One region of the Vibrio sp. SNU_ST1 genome, then DNA from elsewhere that is predicted to be linked to it. Evidence: predicted binding sites of a transcription regulator. Region 1 holds the regulator's gene; each other region holds the start of a gene.
The links. The regulator PurR, encoded in region 1, represses purine synthesis genes. The targets are predictions, from matches to a motif close to TNANGNAAACGTTTNCNTNA.

Region 1 (7,022 bases):
CGGATTGCTCAAACTTGCTCAAAGCTTGCTCTAAATCTTCCCATACGATGCACTGACGGATCTCTCCTTTGTCAGAGCCGTAAATGTTTTTTGCAAATTTGTGGGCAATATCGTCGAAATTACGGTCTTCAGTCACGGCTACTTGAGTTATTATGTCCTATCGTGCCTGCTATTCTGTCACAGGAATTTCAGGAATAAAGAGGCGATGTCTCTTTTTACTACTAAGTGATGTTTTTTCGGACTATTCGGATATGTTTGAGCTGAAAAAAGTAGTGTCTTCGTTACTGATGCCACTGCCAGCAATGTTAATTCTCGCTTTTCTGGGTTTAGCCCTAGTGATGTTTACTGCAAAAAGGAAGACAGGTTGCCTAATTACCCTTTCAGCCCTCTGTGGTATTTTCCTAATCGCTTTCCAGCCTGTTTCTAGTCAACTTTTAATGCCAATGGAAAGGCAACACACCGCTTTTTTACCTATCGATGATACCGTCGATTACATTATGGTTCTTGGAAGTGGTCACGTTGTTGATGACCAAATTCCACCAACATCAGAACTTAGCCGCACCGGTCTGATGCGCTTAAGTGAAGGGATTCGTATCTTACGTCTTTACCCTGGAGCTAAACTCATTTTGTCTGGCTATGGCGCAGGCACTGAAGTGAGCAACGCAAAAATGATGGCTAAAGTAGCGCTAGCACTCGGCGTGGCAAAACCCGATATCATTCTGCTTGAAACCGCGAAAGATACGTGGGAAGAAGCTCGTCAAGCCGCTGCATTCGTTAAGAACAAAAGAATGGTATTAGTCACTTCAGCGAGCCATATGACTCGAGCACTGAACGAGTTCAACGCTGCTGGCATGAAACCATTACCCGCACCAACTAATTACCTTGCACAAGAAGGCATTGTTGAACCATGGAATAAGTATATGCCTAAGGCTATCTATCTCGAGCAGACTGAGCGCTATTGGCATGAGACGATGGGATTAGTTTGGCAAAGCTTGCGAGATTGGCTAGACACAAGTAATGACCCTGTCGAGAGCAGTACTCAGATGATAAACAATTAAAAAATTCAGTAACAAAAAACCGAGGCATCATTGATGTCTCGGTTTTTTTACGTTCAAATATCGTTACTGAAATCAGCTTTCCACGGAAAATTAGTCACCAGCAAACATGTAACCTTCACCGTGAACCGTCACAAAAATTTGTGGGTTCTTAGGGTCAAACTCCATTTTTGCACGCATACGACGAATTAACACGTCGATAGTGCGGTCATTCGGCGCGTCTACTCGATGGCTGATCATATTCAAAATACGTTCACGGCTTAATACTTGGTTAGGGTAAGAAGAGAGTGCAACCAATAGTTCATATTCAGCTTTGGTCAATTTCACCGGCTCGCTGTTCTTGCTTAGCGCACGGCGAGGTATATCAAACGTCCATTCACCAAAACGAACCACAGATTCGTCTTCTGTTTGTTCTACCGCAACCGCTGCAGTTTTACGAGCAGCCGAAATACGCCACAAGAGGTTTTTAACTCGAACCAACAACTCGCGAAGTTCGAAGGGTTTAGTAACGTAATCGTCTGCGCCCATTTCAAGGCCAACGATCTTGTCAATGCTATCCGTGCGCCCAGTAACTAAAATTATTCCAATGTCTGATTGACTGCGTAATTCGCGAGTTAGCATCAATCCATCTTCGCCTGGCAAGTTGATGTCTAACATAATGAGGTCAACGTTATTTTCTTCTAACATTTTTCTCATTTGAGCCCCGCTTTCAGCTTCGCTCACTGTGTAACCTTCATTCTGGAAATATCCAACCAGTTTACTGCGGGTTACCACATCATCTTCTACGACTAATACGTGATAGCTCATCTACACCACTTTTCTTATTTAATAGTTTCAGTGACCATTCTATTCATAACTCGTAACAATTCTAGTACTACAGAAGATAAAAGCCAGAAACATGATTTTTTTTTGATACAAGACAATCTTAAACCTTGCTATTTGTCGCCCATCGCAATTCAATATAGGCATTACTACTAACGAGTAACTTTGCGTTTCGCAAATAACCTTGTTATTCAGCCTTGGTGTGCCTATACACAAATCACTCAACGATGCTAGGTATACACACACCACAAGACTAAATCAGGATCTAAGAAATGAAAGATACGAAAGCATTCAACGAACAACGAGCAGAAATATACTGGTGGCTATCAAGCTTGTTCGCTAAAGAGCTCACTCAAGAAGAACTCGATCACTACCACTCTGTTGAAATTCGTTCTTTCCTAACTGGTTTAGGCGAAAATGAAACACTAAAGCCGGCGATTGATAGCTTAGTGGATGCGCTAAACCGTCTACAAACACGTGAAGATGCTCAATTAGAATTGTCTGCTGACTTCTGTGACTTATTCTTAAAGACTGATAAACATGGCGCACTTCCTTACGCTTCTATGTATATCGGCCAGACAGGCCTTTTGAACGATAAGCCAGCAAAAGATATGGAAGAGATCATGGCTAAACACAACTTAGTGGTTAACCAAGACCTAAAAGAGCCCGCTGACCACATTGCTATCGAACTTGATTTCCTAGGTAATCTAATCATTCGTTCGAACGAAACGGATCTTGAAGAGGAACTAGAGAAATCCTTCACTGTTCAACAGCAATTTATCGAACAGCAACTGCTTACTTGGGTACCAAAGTTCAACGTTAAATGTCATGACATTGACACATTCGGTTTCTACGCTTCAGTCTCATCCCTGCTATTGGCATTCTGCAAATTAGACACTCAATACCTAGCTGGCGAATAAGCTTTTTTTGACGACTCGATAAATAAATTCAATAGAATTGTGACCATTCACCCGGATTTCTGGGTGAATTTTATTGCGAGTAATTTCTAGTCAGTCTAAAATTGTGACCGCAAACGATAAAATATGAAACATTCACGAAATGCTACACTTATTGAAGTTCAGAGCATTTCGGTGTTAAGACAAGCCGCTCAATAGCGGTTTTTTGTTTTTTAGCACTTTAGTACCCAAAGAGCCCTACAAATTTAAGCTCTTAGTTAGGTAGCTTAACGGCTACTTCATTCCGTACTTTGGGAAAGTAGCTTCTAATAGGATAAAAACATGGCCACTATAAAAGATGTCGCACGCTTAGCCGGCGTATCAACAACAACCGTTTCTCACGTAATCAACAAAACTCGCTTTGTTGCTGAAGCGACTCAAGAAAAAGTTAATAAAGCCGTAGACGAACTTAACTATGCGCCAAGTGCCGTTGCTCGTAGTTTGAAGTGCAATACAACACGCACTATCGGCATGTTAGTGACTCAATCAACTAACCTCTTCTTCTCTGAAGTTATTGATGGTGTTGAAAGCTACTGTTACCGTCAAGGTTACACTTTGATCCTGTGTAATACGGGCGGTATCTACGAAAAGCAACGTGACTACATTCGAATGCTTGCAGAGAAACGTGTAGATGGCATCTTAGTTATGTGTTCTGACCTAACTGAAGAACTAAGAGAGATGTTAGACCGTCACGCGGACATCCCTAAAGTTATCATGGACTGGGGTCCTGAGAGCTCTCAAGCTGATAAGATCATCGATAACTCTGAAGAAGGTGGCTACCTAGCAACCAAATACCTCATTGAGCGCGGTCACTCCAAGATTGCATGTTTAAGTGGCCACTTAGACAAAGCAGCATGTGTTGAACGCATCTCAGGTTACAAGCGCGCACTCAATGAAGCTAAGATTACTGCCGATGAAAATATGATCATCGAAGGCAACTTTGAGTGTGACACCGCTGTGATTGCTGCTGACCAAATCATTGAGATGGAAGATCGCCCTACCGCAGTATTCTGTTTTAACGACACAATGGCATTAGGACTGATGAGCCGATTGCAAGAAAAAGGTATTCGTATTCCTGAAGATATCTCAGTGATCGGTTACGACAACATAGAATTAGCTGAATACTTCTCTCCACCGTTAACGACGGTTCACCAACCTAAGCGCCGTGTTGGTAAAAATGCATTCGAAATACTACTAGAGCGTATTAAAGACAAAGACCACGAAAAACGCGTCTTCGAAATGCACCCTGAAATTGTTGAGCGAAGTACAGTTAAAACGTTAAATTAATTGATGTAATGAGTTTAGTTTAATCAAGCGCACCTTTAGGTGCGTTTTTTTTTTCAACAAACAAAATGCACTTACATGCATATCTCGAAGATCATTAATTGAAGCAATGTCACATTTTAAAATAAGAAGTGTGAGCCTAATTCAACAAAAACTTTATTCTAACAACCCAGTCACGCACAGGGCAAACCACTTGAAAAAGTGGGACGCAAAGCTTCCGGCCTAAACCACTCGTTGGTATGGTAGCGGGGTTACCGATGGCAAAATGCAGTAACTGCTAATACTTTAGTAATTTACAGCCTATTGACAATTTAATTGCAACATTTTGCTAATCTCTCGGACCTGCTTATTTGGTGGCGTAGTTCAAATACACCGAGATAAATAACATGGATAAACCGATACTAAAGGACTCAATGAAATTATTTGAGCCCCTAGGAAAAATTAAGTCACGCTCAATGTTTGGTGGATTCGGGCTTTTTGCTGATGACACAATGTTTGCCCTGGTTGTGAATGACCAGTTGCATATACGAGCTGACAAATGCACAACGCAACAATTCGAACAACAAGGATTTCAACCGTACGTCTACAAAAAACGTGGTTTTCCTGTCGTTACTAAATATTTCGCTTTACCTGAAGGCTTATGGCAAGACCAAGAGAAAATCTTGCAGCTTGCGACTACGTCTCTAGGTTTTGCTAAAGAAGAGAAAGCTGAACAATCTTCTGCTAAACCAACTCGACTCAAAGATCTGCCTAACCTTCGACTCGCTACCGAGCGGATGCTGAAAAAGGCAGGGATCGATTCTGTAGAACGTTTATATGAATCTGGCTCTGTAAACGCATTTAACGCCATCAAAGAATCGCATGCGTCTTCTGTCAGTATTGAACTTTTATGGGCGCTAGAAGGCGCGATCAATGGTACACATTGGTCTGTTATACCGCAGCAACGTCGTGAAGAGCTTATCAATCACGTCAATTAACATTGTCAGTGCAAACTATCTAGATAACTAAGCCGCATTCCTGCGGCTTTTTTTATATCTGGTGAAAGTTATTCTATGCTTTGCCTGTCTATCTATACTAATCGTATACATTGAAAAACTAATGGTATGCATTGAAAATTTAGAGGAAATATCAATGAGTAAAAAAATGATATTAGGTATTGTGTTGGTCATAACCATCGTCTTGTTAGGCGTCAATTTCGGCCAATACTTAACGCTTGAAAATGCGAAAACCCAACAAGCTGTTTTGAATGACTACATCGAGAGCAATTTCATTGCCGCCGCCGCTATCTACTTTGTCGCGTATGTCATGATTACGGCTTTCTCAATTCCTGGCGCCGCGGTTGTTACGCTACTAGGGGCTGCGCTATTTGGCTTCTGGAACAGTTTACTGCTAGTCTCTTTCGCAAGTGCCATTGGTGCAACGCTTGCGTTTCTAAGTAGCCGCTACCTGTTACGAGACTGGATCCAAACAAAGTTTGGTGACAAGTTAGCAACTATTAACAAGGGTGTAGAAAAAGACGGGGCATTTTACTTATTCTCACTTCGTTTGATTCCTGTTTTCCCGTTTTTCCTTATCAATCTATTGATGGGTCTAACACCGATGTCGGTAAGTCGTTACTACATTACGAGTCAAATCGGGATGCTACCGGGTACGGCTGTTTTCTTGAATGCCGGAACTCAACTCGCAGAAATTGATTCCCTTTCAGGCATCGTGTCTCCCTCAGTACTGTTGTCATTTGCCTTACTGGGTGTATTCCCAATTATTGCTAAATGGTTGATGAATAAATTTCGCTCAGCACCTGTCGCTGAGTAACGAAAATAACTAAATAGCTAAATAGCTAAATAACTAAATAGCTAACGCATGCAACCAAATAAGGTTCTATTTCAATGAAAATCTTCAGTGCATCGAATCCGACAGAAGCTCATATCATCTGTGGCTTGTTAGAAAGTGAGAATATTGCGTGTGAAGTCCGTGGTGAGGGTTTGTTTGGTTTAAAGGGTGAAATCCCATTTACCGAAGATACAGACCCTTACGTATGGTTATATGAGGCAGAACTCGCTAGTAAAGCCCGCACGATCGTCAATGACTACCAAAAACAGCAAGATTCAATCATCTATGAAGAGTGGCGTTGTGGTGAGTGTCATGAAATCAATGAAGCACAATTCGGGTCTTGTTGGCAGTGCGGCGCTGCTTCACCTGAATAGCAGAGCTTCAGTTATTACAGACACGATTCGATCAATACCTCCTCCAAATAAAAACGGGAAGCTAAATTAGCTTCCCGTTTTTATTTTAATTCTATTGAATCATCTGCTTTGATAATCAACCTAGAGAATCACTGGATTTGCTTTTGGATAAAAGCGATAGATTGTTGATTGAATTCTTCAGGATTTTCTACATTACATACATGCCCACAGTTGGCAATTTCTACCAACTCGCTCGACTCGTGCGCTTCGACCATTTCTTTAACAGGCTTGATGAACATGTAATCGCGCTCGCCCATCAAATACAAAGTCGGAATCGGCAACTCTCTGTCTTTAAAATATTTCATCAATGGGTTTACATCAGCCGTGAGGATAAACCAGCGCTTGAACTCTTTTTGGCACAGCTTTTTCGCTTCGCGGATAAACAGGTGACGTGATTCTTTTTGACTTTTTTGCGGCATCACAACATAAGCAAACAGGCTGTATAGCCACATATAAGGAATGATGTGCTTACTCAGGTTTCCTAATTTGATTAAGACTTGAGATCGAGTGTTGAGTTTAGTGACGGCACCACCAAGCACCATCGAACGTACTCTGCTTGCCGCCAATTCAGCCACATTACGAACGATAATTGTACCCAAAGACATACCCACAAAGTGTGCGGATCGGATTTTGAGATGATCTAACACTTTAAGAATATCGAG
Region 2 (7,022 bases), 1.2 Mb from region 1:
TCTTTGTCTTGTGCATCAATGGCACGCTGGTGGGTGTGTAGCCCAGGGTACTTAGGCAATAGAGAAGGGTGGATGTTGACCATTTTACCTGCATAGTGACGAACAAACTCTGGGCTTAGGATTCGCATATAGCCTGCAAGTACGATCAAATCGGGTTGGTAGGCATCGATTTGAATCATCAATTCATGATCAAACTCTTCTCGTGATCCAAAGTCTTTTGGGTTCACTGAATTCGCGTCAACGCCAGCGGTTTTCGCTCGCTCTAAACCAAAAGCTTCTGCTTTATTTGAGAAGACAGCTTTAACTGAAGCATCAATCATATTGCTATCGCAGGCGTCCAAAATTGCCTGTAAGTTACTTCCGCTTCCTGAGACTAAAACGACGATGTTTTTCTTAGAGTGACTGTTATTCATAGAATGGCTGTTCTTCATAGAGTGGGTCATGCGATTGATTAACGGGACTGTTTACAATGTACCTATATAAACTAAGGTTTTCTGCGGGCTAAATAGCAAAATGAGGACCATTAGGTCCTCATCTATTAACTAAATAAGCGATTACATCACTTATTTGATTTCAACTTGCTCTTCGCCAGCTTCAGCGTTTGCGATCTCACCGATAACCCAAGCGTTTTCGCCTTCGGCTTTCAGTAGTTCAACAGCAGCGTCTGCTTGATCTTTAGGTAGAGCAACAACTAGGCCTACACCACAGTTGAAAGTGCGGTACATTTCAAATGTCTCCACGTTACCTTTCTCTTGTAGCCAGTTGAAGATAGCAGGCCATTCCCAGCTCTTGCCATCAATCACTGCTTTAGTACCTTCAGGAAGTACGCGTGGGATGTTTTCCCAGAAACCACCACCTGTGATGTGCGAGATAGCATGAATGTCATGCTCTGCAATCATCTTAAGTGCCGATTTGATGTAAATCTTAGTTGGTTCTAGTAGGTGCTCACCGATAGTGCGACCTTCCAGTTCTTCACTCTTATCAGCACCAGAAACTTCTAGAACTTTACGAATTAAAGAGTAACCGTTTGAGTGTGGACCACTTGAGCCAACAGCGATAAGTGCGTCGCCTGCTGCTACTTTAGTGCCATCGATGATATTCGCTTTTTCTACAACACCAACACAGAAGCCAGCAACATCGTAGTCATCGCCTTCGTACATGCCAGGCATCTCAGCCGTTTCACCACCGATTAATGCACAACCAGCTTGAACACAGCCTTCAGCAATACCAGAAACAACGTCTGCTGCTGTATCTACATCTAGCTTACCTGTTGCGTAGTAATCTAGGAAAAATAGCGGCTCACCACCTTGAACGATTAGGTCGTTCACACACATTGCCACTAGGTCGATACCAATGGTGTCGTGTTTTTTCAGATCCAAAGCAAGGCGAAGTTTAGTACCAACACCATCAGTACCTGAAACAAGTACCGGCTCTTTGTATTTCGTTGGAAGTTCACATAGGGCGCCAAAGCCACCAATACCGCCCATTACTTCAGGGCGACGAGTGCGTTTAACAGCACCTTTAATACGGTCTACTAGTGCATTACCTGCATCGATATCAACACCAGCGTCTTTGTAGCTTAGAGAAGAAGTATTACCACTCACGGGATAGTCCTCGAACTTAAGTTGGATGTGAAAACGGCGCTATTCTAACAGGGCTTGATTACCAAGAGCAAACGTTTGCGCGGTTTTTTTTATTAGAATAAAGATTCTGAAATAACCCCACAGTTCGTGTATAATCTACAGGTTTGTTTAAATATTGCCGGAGTTGGAAATGAAAGTTGTTGAAGTGAAACACCCGCTAGTAAAACATAAAATTGGCCTGATGCGTGAAGGTGACATTAGTACTAAGCGTTTTCGTGAGCTAGCGACAGAAGTGGGTAGCCTTCTAACATACGAAGCGACATCAGACTTTGAAACTGAACGTGTAACTATTGATGGTTGGAACGGCCCAGTAGAAGTTGACCAAATTAAAGGTAAAAAGGTAACAGTAGTGCCAATCCTACGTGCAGGTCTAGGCATGATGGATGGTGTTTTAGAGCATATGCCAAGTGCTCGAATCAGTGTCGTGGGTATCTACCGCGACGAAGAAACATTAGAGCCTGTACCATACTTCAACAAGCTAGCATCTAACATTGATGAGCGTATTGCTCTAGTGGTTGATCCAATGTTAGCAACTGGCGGTTCTATGATTGCAACTCTTGACCTTCTAAAAGAGCAAGGCTGTAAAGTATTTAAAGTACTGGTACTTGTTGCTGCCCCTGAAGGTATCGCTGCACTAGAAAAAGCGCACCCAGATGTTGAGCTTTACACTGCTGCAATCGATGAGAAGCTAAACGACAAGGGCTACATTGTTCCTGGTCTTGGCGATGCTGGTGATAAGATCTTCGGTACTAAGTAATTTGGTTTCAGCTTAAGTTACGCTAAACCGTTTCTTAACTCGCTGAATTAGCCGTATTAATAAAAAGGGAGAGCATTCGATGCTCTCCCTTTTTTGATCTTACTAACTTGTGATGCTTTTTACTTAGTATCACAAGCCTCAATCAATCAGTTAGTCGATCTGAGCTTTGTCTACCACTGTGTTGTCGCCTAACTCTTCTGGAAGAATTAGGTTAAGTAGAATTGCCACGATGCCGCATAAGCTTACGCCTTGCAGACTAAAGTCGCCGATGCCAAATGCCATGCCGCCAATACCGAATACTAGGGTTATACCCACAATCACAAGGTTACGTGATTTGTGTAGGTCGACTTTGTTCTGAATTAGAGTATTCAAGCCTACGGTTGCGATAGAACCAAACAGTAGAATCATGATGCCGCCCATAACAGGAACTGGAATCGTTTGTAATAGAGCGCCTAGCTTACCTACTAACGCCAGAACAATGGCTGTTACTGCAGCCCAAGTCATGATCACAGGGTTGAATGCTTTAGTTAACATTACAGCTCCCGTAACTTCACTGTACGTTGTGTTTGGTGGCGCGCCTAGCATAGAAGCTGCAATCGTTGCCACACCGTCACCAGTAATTGTGCGGTGTAAACCTGGCTTCTTAAGGTAGTCTTTACCGGTTACATTAGAGATAGCAAGCATGTCGCCTACGTGTTCAACAGCAGGTGCAATCGCTACAAATACCATAAAAAAGATAGCGTTGATGTTGAACTCTGGTGCTGTGAAGTTTGGTAGAGCTAACCAAGCAGCTTGAGCTACAGGGGTAAAATCAACGACGCCGTATACTAAGCTCGTCACATAACCAGCAACAATACCGCCGAAGATCGGCAGCAGCTTAAGAAAGCCTTTCGAGAAAACACTGATGACAATCGTTACCAGTAATGAGATAGAAGAAATCCATAACGCGGCGTCTGCTTCAATCAGTTGAACCGCACCATCGCCTGTTTTACCTAGAGCCATGTTTACCGCAACAGGTGCAAGACCTAAACCGATAACCATGATTACAGGGCCAACCACGACTGGGGGAAGCAGTTTATGGATGAAGGCGACACCACGTACTTTAATCAATGCACCCATTAATACATACACAACACCTGCAGCCATAAGGCCGCCCATGGTTGCACCAACACCCCAAGTTTGAATGCCGAACATGATAGGTGCGATGAATGCAAAAGAAGACGCTAAGAAGATTGGCACTGAACGGCGTGTAATAAGTTGGAATAGAAGGGTACCGATACCTGCACCAAAGAGCGCTACGTTTGGGTCAAGGCCTGTCAGCAGGGGCACCAATACAAGTGCGCCAAAAGCAACAAATAGCATTTGCGCACCTTGCAAAGCATTTTTCATGTTATGTCCTTAAATGGTCTTTATATGAAAAGTGAAAATAAAAATTCGCGGGATTCTATCACTTGGCAATCGGTTGCTATGTCGGGTAGATCAAATTTATTTATATTAGTGATGTTTATCTCTATCAAAATAAGAAAAATTTAGTTTACAAGTGAACGATTTATCATGGTTAGGTGATATTTTGTGGTTATTAAACGCAGTGTGCGCTATCGACCTTGCCCCTCAATCCATAGTTGCTTATCATCAAGGCACAAGCTTTGAATATTAGGATCAATATGCGCTACATAGCATTGTTGTTGATGGGACTATTAGCCTCTCCGAGTTATGCCTTAACTCAAGTAGATATCTTTAGTGCTGAAGTTGCGATTAACGCCGAAGACAAACAACCAGAACAAGTGGCAAGAAATACTGGCATGGAGCAGGTATTGATACGTGCGACTGGCCAAACTGATGTCGCGTCGAATGAGACGATTCAAAAGGCGATGCGTAAGAGTGCGCAGTACATGTCTCAAATGAGTTTTGGCGAAAGCAATGACCAATCAACATTGCGCATGCGTTTTAACGGCGCCCAAATTCGTTCACTACTGACTCAAGCGCAATTACCGTACTGGCCTGATACACGCTCAAATATTCTTGTTTGGCTGGTGGAAGAGAATAACTACGACAAGAACATTGTCTGGGAACACTCCAACTCACTGTTAGTTGCAGGCTTACAAGCCAATGCAAAAGAGCGAGGTTTGCCTTTGATGTTTCCTGTTGGTGATTTTGACGATGTTACGGGAATCGCTACCTCGGATTTATGGGGCAACTTTGTCACACCGATTAGCAATGCGAGTCAACGTTATCCGGTTGATGCTGTTTTGGTGATTAAGGCACAACCTTCTGGATTACGTTGGACTTTATATGATCAAACCCCAAACCAGTTAACGAGCGCACCAACATCACCGGTAATCGGCTCGGTATCGGGTAACAGTGCGGCGACGTCTAAGAAACTGGTTGATCAAATCAGTAATTATTACGCAGGGAAGAGTGCTGTTGTTGTAGCAAGTGAATCATCAGAGTCGATTTTAACGCAGTTTATCAGTTTGAATAATGCTCAAGACTTTTTCCAATTGGAGAATGCGCTTAAGCGTCTAAACTCGGTTGCAAGCTTAGATATTCTACAAATTCAAAACAATGAAGTGACGTTCCGAATTCATTTGTTATCGACCCAACAAGAGTTTGAGCAAGAAGTTGGAAGTATTCGCCAAGTCGCGAAGGTTGAAGCGTCTTATATTGAACCTGAAGTGAGCCCTGAGTTCGAAGCGCAAGATAACACTATGTCTGTAGGCGATGACACTGCCGTTATTGCTGGTGCGAAGGGTGATGAAACAACCCCAAGTATTCAAGTGATTAAAGGCAGCGACCTATCAGTGGATACTGAGCTAACAAATACGACTGACGTGACGCGAGAGGAATCTGTCGCGGAAGAGCTACCTGTCACAGCGCCTGTACATGCGAAGCCAAGCTTAATATACGAATGGGTTCGCTCGTGATCGTTTACCGACATGACTGATTGATACGAAATCATGAAAAAAGCCCTGCAAGAGAAATCTCGCAGGGCTTTTTGTTTATTTGTTGTCATGTCAGATCTAGAGCATCGAATCAATATTATTGCTCGAACTTCGCTTTCTCTTTCTTTTCTACTTCAGAAAGGCGCTTAAGCTTGATGCCTAATTCCTTGGCACGAAAACGAGTAAATAAGATATTACCCGTAAAGCCTAGCGTAGTCAGAAGCAGCTCTACTGCTGCCAGAAGGCGTTCACCACCATCGATATATAAGATGGTGAGAGCATGCAGAAAGTAGAGCATCAAGACGAAATTTGCCCAAGCATGCGTATAAGGTTTACCTGCTAGAATGCCCGGTAATGGTAGTAACAGCGGTACAGCCCAAGCAATGGCCAGTGTGACATTACTGAGATGCGGGTGCGGTGAAAGCGTCATCTGCCAAGCAACCACCCAAAATAAAAGCGACAAGTTGCCCGTTAAAGCAAGGTAACGCAATAACTTGGTTTTGGGAGACATCGGTCTTTCTGACATATACATCATTGAGGTATTCCCTTTTGCTTTATTGCGATACGCGCTAGGCGTTGACCTAGCTTTTGTGCCAACTCAATTTCTTCTTTGCTTAATGAAGCTCGCTCTCCGGTACTACTTGCACCGTAAGGTGTACCACCAGTTTGAGTGGTGTGCAGCGCAGGTTCTGAGTAGGGGATCCCCACAACTAACATGCCATGATGAAGGAGGGGCAACATCATGCTTTGTTGTGTGGTCTCTTGTCCGCCATGCAGCGATGAAGATGAGGTAAATACACAAGCAGGCTTGTCGATCAGATCGCCATTGATCCACAGTGATGTCGTGCTATCCCAAAAGTGCTTCATTGGCCCTGCCATGTTGCCAAACCAAACTGGGCTGCCTAGTGCTAAGCCATCGCAAGAACAGAGCTCTTGTGATGTCGCAATAGGATCTGTTGGTTGATAACGCGAATCCGGCTGCTCTTCTACCGTGTACACGTCGTTCACTGTTCTTAGCATGGCTTCACAATGAGGAATGGACTCCACCCCGCGAGCGATTTGCCTTGCTAGCGCTTGGGTGTTGCCGTGTCGACTATAGTAGAGAACAAGAATGTTGATGCTCATATTGAATTACAGAATCTCTAGTACTTGTTCTGGTGGACGACCAATTTTTGCTTTGTTGTTCGCGACAACCACTGGGCGTTCAAACAGTTTTGGATTCGTTGCCATCGCAGCGAAAAGATTTTCATCAGTCACTGATGCGTCACCAAGGTTCGCTTCTTTGTAATCCGCTTCTTTGGTACGCATCATGTCGCGAACACTCTCAAAACCAAGCTGAGTGAAAAGCACTTTCAGCTGTTCAACAGTCAAAGGCGTATCTAGGTATTTGATCACCTCTGGTTGTACGCCGTTTGTTTTAAGCAGTTCGAGAGTTTGACGACTCTTTGAGCAGCGTGGGTTATGATAAATCACGACAGACATGGTTCTTCCTCATTATTATTTTTGATTTAATAGTTCAGTCGAAGCCAACTGAGTGGCTTCTTATTGTGTAACGTTGAGCTTTCTTTGTATTTTGGCAACGTGCTTCGCTGCCAGTCATATACCTATTGCAACGACAAGAAGCGTTCGCGCTGTATCATTAGTTGATCAATTCGAGCGTCATAACGTGCTTGTTTTAGG
Region 3 (7,022 bases), 1.3 Mb from region 1:
AGACAGTTAAGACTCTATTCGTTAAAGCTTCTGATGAAGTAGACGCAGACATCATCGCACTTATTATCCGTGGTGATCACGAGCTTAACGAAGTGAAAGCAGAAAACCTTCCACAAGTCGCTTCTCCACTAGAGATGGCTTCTGAAGAAGAAATCCGTGCACTTGTTGGTGCAGGTCCTGGTTCACTTGGCCCTGTTGGCCTAGAACTACCTTTCATCGTTGACCGCTCTGTTGCTGTAATGAGTGACTTCGGCGCTGGCGCAAACGTAGACGGTAAGCACTACTTCGGTATTAACTGGGGTCGTGACGTTGAGCTTGCTCAAGTTGAAGACCTACGTAACGTTGTTGAAGGCGACCTAAGCCCATGTGGTCAAGGTACTATCCAGCTTAAGCGCGGTATCGAAGTTGGTCACATCTTCCAGCTAGGTAATACTTACTCTAAAGCAATGAACTGTAACGTGCTTGGCCCTGATGGTAAGAGCGTGATCCTAGAAATGGGTTGTTACGGTATCGGTGTTTCACGTGTTGTTGCATCAGCTATCGAACAAAACCACGATAAGTTCGGTATCACTTGGCCAGACGCACTAGCACCATTCCAAGTTGCTATCGTACCAATGAACATGCACAAATCTGAGCGCGTTAAAGAAGCAGCTGAGAAGCTATACGCTGAATTAACGGCTATGGGAATCGAAGTACTATTCGATGACCGTAAAGAGCGCCCAGGTGTTATGTTTAAAGATATCGAGCTAGTGGGTATCCCTCACACTATCGTTATCGGTGATCGCAGCATGGACGAAGGTAACTTCGAATACAAAAACCGTCGTACTGGTGATAAAGAAGCAATCGCTATGGACACGGTTATCGAGCACCTTACAGCTCAACTAGCTTAGTAATCCGATTACTCGCTAGATAAACATTGAAAGGCTACCATTAGGTGGCCTTTTTTTGTGCCTGTCGTTTCTCTTCAAACTCCCTTCTGTTTATCGGTAGAGTAAATAACGTAAGTTAATCCCCTGTTCATCTTTAAATCCGTATATTGGGTTCATCAACTCTTTAGACACGATTACATTGGAGGTATCGATGGATATCAAAAGCTTACTTAACCAAGCACTTAAGTCAGATCTCGTTAAACAAGGTACTCAGAAGCTTTCCCAAGGCTCTTCGAGTTTAGGTGGCCTAACTCAAGGTGGCAGTGGTAAGAATATCAACAAAAGCACGCTCGGAGCCTTCGGCGCAGGCGCAGTGGGCGGCGGACTCTTAGGTGCGTTAATGGGCTCTAAGAAAACCAAGAAAATGGGTAAGAAAGCCGCTGGTATTGGTGGCGCAGCTGCACTGGGTGCCCTCGCTTATAAGGTCTACAACGATTACCAGTCTAAACAAGGTCAAACACCCAATGTCGAACAGGCTCAATTTGATGAGAACGATTCAAACCATAGCGTACTAATTCTAAGATCGATGATTGCCGCGTCCAAAGCCGACGGGCATGTTGATGAAGAAGAGATGGCAAAGATCGAGCAAGCGGTCGAAAACATGGGCGCCGATTATCAGCTGACCAAATTGGTGTCTGAAGAACTGCACAAGCCACTCGACCCAAGTGAAATAGCTCAATTAGCAACGTCACCTCAACAAGCGAGTGAGATCTACTTAGCCTCTTTGATTGTAGCGGATGAGCAGAACTTTATGGAAAAGGCTTACCTCAAAGAGTTAGCAAAGCAGCTCAACTTAGCTGATGAAGTCACTCATCAGCTTGAACAGCAGATCTTTAGTTAAGCGGTAATTATCAGGCGCATCAGTAAATATCACGCTAAGTAACAAGTTAGCAAAGTGATACATTGAGCATCAACAGAATGAGATATTGAGCAAGAACAAACTAACTCTGAACTTAGTCAGATCCACTTTGTTTTTGCTTATCTCTATGTGTATATTGAGATCAGTTATCATTTGGTTAGGTATAAAAATGAAAGTATACGATTGTTGTGATTTGGTGCGTGAACTGTATTCTCAAATTGGCAGTGGCGACCAAGGCTACATCCCTAAAGCGATCACCTGCGCGGTAAAAACATTGAACGACCTTGCTGCAGATGAATCTCTTCCTAAAGAAGCAAGAGATCGTGCTGCATTTGCCGCAGCGAATCTACTGATCTCAGATTTCGAGGACTAATATGAACCTCGCTAACTTTGAAAAGATGGACCCTGTGATGTTGATGAGCATCGTCAACATGAAGCTACGTGACGACTTCGGTGGTGATTTAGATCGAGTAGTTAACTTCTACGAAATCGACAAAGCGGCATTGATCGCGAAACTTGCGTCTGCCGGTTTTGAGTTTCTTCCGGAAGCCAAACAGTTTAGATAATCATTTAGAACAAGCTTGATTTTGAAAGGCCAACCTCTGTGTTGGTCTTTTTTCATTTTTTAGCCGGGTACATAATAGGTCAAAGACGAATAAACTTATTAGAAATTATCTGTTTTCGCCTATATTTTTATAGCCTAGAGTCAAACAACGATCCTTGAATCAAAGCGTGTTGTTGTATAGGCTACTGCAAACAGCATATAAAACTCATCACTAAATTCGATGATATCGAAGGACTAACAATGAAAAGACTCGGACTTTTAGCCGTTATCGCAGCCGTATTTACCGCAGGTTGTGCTTCAAACACTCAGCAAGACAACTTCCGTGAAGCCTCTTTTGAGCTGTGTAATACTGAAGTCGATATCTACTCTGTAAGCCATGATGAAAGAGTACGTATCGTCTGCTCTGACGGCTCTAAATTTGCCTTAAACAGTGAAGATACGCTAGAAATCATGCGCGATATCAACATCGACTATTGTGATGGCGAAGGCTTAGGTAAATTCAACGAAAGCCGTCACTACTACTCTTTCAAGTGTAAGTCAGGCACCCTACTTAGCATCAAAAAGTAAAGCTGATACCAGAAAACAACAAAGGGTTAATGCGAAAGCATTAGCCCTTTTTAGTACCCGCCTTTCTGTATTCTCAGATAACTTAACTCTCATACCTACAGATACAAAAAAGCTCCCCAAAAGGAGCCTTTAAAATCATTTTCAAAGTAGTCGTTTGAAACTCTAGGAGAGCACGCGGAGCTTACGGATGTAAGTAAGCATGCTCGACAACGAAGTTCAAATTACTACGCAGAAAAATTAAGCATAAACAGGTAGACGCTTACAGATCTCTAGTACTTTCGCTTTAGTTGCTTCGATAACAGACTCATCACCCATGTTATCTAGGATGTCACACATCCAACCTGCTAGCTCTTTCGCGTCTGCTTCAGAGAAACCGCGACGAGTGATAGAGGGAGAACCGATACGGATACCAGAAGTAACGAACGGGCTACGTGGATCGTTTGGTACTGAGTTCTTGTTAACTGTGATGTTAGCTGAACCTAGTGCTGCATCAGCTTCTTTACCTGTGATGTCTTTGTCGATTAGGTCAACTAGGAACAGGTGGTTCTCTGTAGAACCTGAAACGATGTTGTAACCGCGTGCTAGGAATTCAGCAACCATTGCTTTTGCGTTAGCAACTACGCGAGCTTGGTATTCTTTGAATTCTGGTTCTAGAGCTTCTTTGAACGCTACTGCTTTACCAGCGATAACGTGCATTAGAGGGCCACCTTGGCCACCAGGGAATACTGCTGAGTTTAGTTTCTTGTAAAGATCTTCGCCTTCGTTAGAAAGGATAAGACCACCACGAGGACCAGCAAGCGTTTTGTGCGTTGTAGTTGTTACAACGTGAGCGTGTGGAACTGGGTTCGGGTAAACGCCTGCAGCGATTAGACCGGCAACGTGAGCCATATCTACAAAGAAGTAAGCACCTACTTTGTCAGCGATTTCACGCATGCGCGCCCAATCACAAACTTGAGAATAAGCTGAGAAACCACCAATGATCATCTTAGGTTTGTGCTCGATAGCTAGCGCTTCCATCTCTTCGTAATCGATTTGACCTGCTTCATCGATACCGTAAGGGATGATGTTGTAAAGCTTACCAGAGAAGTTTACAGGAGAACCGTGAGTTAGATGACCACCGTGCGCTAGGCTCATACCTAGAACAGTATCGCCAGCATTCAGTAGTGCCATGTATACAGCGTTGTTTGCTTGAGAACCTGAGTGAGGTTGTACGTTCGCGTATTGAGCGCCAAACAATTCACATGCACGTTCGATTGCTAGAGTTTCAACTTTATCTACGAACTCACAACCACCGTAGTAACGCTTACCAGGGTAGCCTTCAGCGTATTTGTTTGTAAGTTGAGAACCTTGAGCTTCCATTACACGTGGGCTTGTGTAGTTTTCTGAAGCGATAAGTTCGATGTGCTCTTCCTGACGAAGAGTTTCTTCTTGGATAGCTGCGAATAGGTCCGCATCGTAATCAGCAATGTTCATGTCACGCTTAAGCATCTGTATCTCCTGACTCAGATTGTACTGAAAGTTTCAAAAAAACCACACAACGACCGAAAGCAAACGTTTCCGTCACCGTTTTGATGTGACGCATTCTACATAATTTGATCTAGGTCAGAAAGAGCTAATTGCAATTTTATCATGCAGTTTTTTCATAATCACAAATAAGATTCATCATGGTTATTGAGCTTATCCAACCAAAGATGACGCTTACTGTCAATTTTACGCTTTACACCCTGTAAAACGCAGATTACATAGGTTTACCTTAATTTTGCACCTCAAGCTACCGAAAGCTAAGGTTTTTCTCTACTATGCACGCCTTTATTGGTTAGGTAATTATAAAAACGATGGAAAAACACTCACGTAAAGAAGATTGGGTAGCCATTCTTACTGGCACGTTTTTGGTGGCGTTAGGCGTCTTCTTTTTGCAGTCAGCAAATCTGCTTACCGGTGGTACTACTGGCTTGGCTCTGCTTTTGAGTCAATTCTTACCTGTAACCTTTGGTATTTTGTACTTTGTTGCCAACTGTCCATTCTATTTATTAGCTTGGAAACGATTTGGTCGTAGCTTTGCCATTAGCAGTGCAATTGCTGGCGCTTTAGTCTCGGTGTTTGCTGATCATTTATACTTAGTGATCTCGCTAGAAGTTCATAACGAGATCTACTGTGCTGTTGCCGGTGGTCTGTTAATGGGCTTAGGTATGCTTATCCTATTCCGTCATCGCTCAAGCCTCGGTGGCTTCAACGTATTGTGTTTGTTTATCCAAGACCGCTACGGTATCTCGGTAGGAAAAACTCAGATGGGCATTGATGCTTGTATTCTATTTGCATCGTTCTTCTTTGTATCACCTTGGGTGATTGCCGTATCTGTATTAGGCACCGCAGTATTGAACATCGTATTGGCAATGAACCACAAACCAACTCGCTACTCGGTGAATTACGCGTCCTAGCATTCATTACCAACTCTGTCGTGACAGGCAATTTATGCTCTAGCTTCTCGCAAGCAGACCTGGCACGATAATCCAGGCATAACTAAAAAAGGCTTTGGGGAGCACTCCAAAGCCTTTTTAACAACCTAATTCTTAAGGGGAATAGAATTAGGCTTATAGAAATAGAAATAGAAACAAGGCTAATCTTCAATCAAGAGAATACGAGTCTCGTAAGGTCGCAAAACTTGATGATGAGACGCCACTAAACTCTCGCTCACTTGATAATTAGACAACAAGCTCTTAACCTTCGCCATCTCAAAACGTTCAGGTAAAACGCATTCAGCCTCTTCACCATAATAGTTATTAATGCACAGTAGAGTTTGCCCTTCACTCTCACGAACATACGCAAATACAGATGAATGCTCAGGCAATAGATCTTGATAGCTGCCATCCGTAATCACCGGTAGCTGTTTACGTAACTCAATCAAAGCCTTGTAGAAGTAAAATACAGAGTCTTTATCTTCCAACGCTTGCTCGGCGTTGATTTCAGTGTAGTTATTAGCCACATCAAGCCATGGTTGAGCTTGTGAGAATCCGGCGTAAGGCTCACTGTTCCATTGCATTGGTGTACGAGAATTATCACGAGATTTCTGCGCTAAAATCGCCATCATATCTTGATGCGCCACACCATCACGGTTCACCATGATGTCGTACATATTGGTACTCTCAACATCACGATACTGGCTGATCTCGGTGTAACCTGGGTTGGTCATGCCAATCTCTTCACCTTGATAGATATAAGGTGTGCCTTGCATCATGTGCACAGAAGCAGCCAACATTTTAGCCGATTCAACACGATATTGTTGATCGTTACCCAAGCGACTCACGACTCTCGGTTGGTCATGGTTACACCAAAACAGTGCTCCCCACCCCTTACCATTCAGACCTGTTTGCCAATGGTTGAAGATCGATTTTAGCTGTAAGAAATCAAACGGCGCACTAGTCCACTTCTCACCATTGGTGTAATCCACCTTGAGGTGATGGAAATTAAACACCATCGATAACTCGCTGTTATCAATATTTGAGTACTGCTGACAGTGCTCCAGTGTTGTTGAAGACATCTCGCCTACTGTCACGCTACCGTATTTCTGGAATACCGCTTCGCTGATCTCTTTCAGATATTCGTGTACACGCGGGCCGTCAGTGTAAAAACGACGACCATCACCGATATCATCATTAGGGAAATCTTGCTGTTTCGAAATCAGGTTGATTACATCCAAGCGGAAACCATCAACGCCCTTCTCAGCCCAGAAACTGATAACGTCTTTCACTTCTTCGCGTACAACCGGGTTTTCCCAGTTAAGGTCGGCCTGCTCTTTCGCGAATAGGTGTAGGAAATATTGACCAGTAGCCTCATCCATTTCCCATGCATTACCACCAAACTTAGACTGCCAGTTAGTTGGTGCTTGACCGTTTACTGGGTCTTTCCAGATGTAGTAGTCGCGATATGGGCTGTTTTTGTCACCCAATGCAGACTGGAACCATGCATGCTCGGTTGAAGTATGGTTTACCACGATATCCATCACGATACGGATGCCACGTTGGTGCGCTTCAGACAGTAACAGGTCGAAGTCTTCCATGGTGCCGAATTGAGGGTTAATCGCGTAGTAGTCGGAGATATCATA

Region 2: a site for PurR is predicted at 1,668-1,687, ahead of purM (phosphoribosylformylglycinamidine cyclo-ligase). Genes of this name have one in related genera too.
Region 3: a site for PurR is predicted at 4,464-4,483, ahead of glyA (serine hydroxymethyltransferase). Genes of this name have one in related genera too.

Annotation. Positions count from the first base shown of each region.
Region 1 is NZ_CP130748.1:1,149,226-1,156,247, reverse strand. It holds gene cmoM (tRNA uridine 5-oxyacetic acid(34) methyltransferase CmoM) at 1-136, opposite strand, end outside; gene elyC (envelope biogenesis factor ElyC) at 252-1,058, shown strand; gene torR (two-component system response regulator TorR) at 1,149-1,862, opposite strand; gene torD (molecular chaperone TorD) at 2,150-2,797, shown strand; gene purR (HTH-type transcriptional repressor PurR) at 3,116-4,120, shown strand; cyclic di-GMP riboswitch class I at 4,291-4,376, shown strand; gene Q5H80_RS05130 (TfoX/Sxy family DNA transformation protein) at 4,504-5,094, shown strand; gene Q5H80_RS05125 (TVP38/TMEM64 family protein) at 5,249-5,929, shown strand; gene Q5H80_RS05120 (DUF2007 domain-containing protein) at 6,004-6,321, shown strand; gene Q5H80_RS05115 (alpha/beta fold hydrolase) at 6,450-7,022, opposite strand, start outside.
Region 2 is NZ_CP130748.1:2,395,963-2,402,984, reverse strand. It holds gene purN (phosphoribosylglycinamide formyltransferase) at 1-443, opposite strand, end outside; gene purM (phosphoribosylformylglycinamidine cyclo-ligase) at 564-1,604, opposite strand; gene upp (uracil phosphoribosyltransferase) at 1,774-2,400, shown strand; gene Q5H80_RS10440 (uracil-xanthine permease family protein) at 2,551-3,789, opposite strand; gene Q5H80_RS10435 (DUF2066 domain-containing protein) at 4,065-5,324, shown strand; gene Q5H80_RS10430 (DUF2069 domain-containing protein) at 5,440-5,877, opposite strand; gene wrbA (NAD(P)H:quinone oxidoreductase) at 5,874-6,467, opposite strand; gene arsC (arsenate reductase (glutaredoxin)) at 6,474-6,824, opposite strand; gene Q5H80_RS10415 (M48 family metallopeptidase) at 6,947-7,022, opposite strand, start outside.
Region 3 is NZ_CP130748.1:2,451,609-2,458,630, forward strand. It holds gene Q5H80_RS10685 (proline--tRNA ligase) at 1-890, shown strand, start outside; gene Q5H80_RS10690 (tellurite resistance TerB family protein) at 1,081-1,770, shown strand; gene Q5H80_RS10695 (YaeP family protein) at 1,958-2,161, shown strand; gene Q5H80_RS10700 (DUF4250 domain-containing protein) at 2,163-2,354, shown strand; gene Q5H80_RS10705 (hypothetical protein) at 2,594-2,920, shown strand; gene glyA (serine hydroxymethyltransferase) at 3,158-4,408, opposite strand; gene Q5H80_RS10715 (YitT family protein) at 4,756-5,358, shown strand; gene treC (alpha,alpha-phosphotrehalase) at 5,538-7,022, opposite strand, start outside.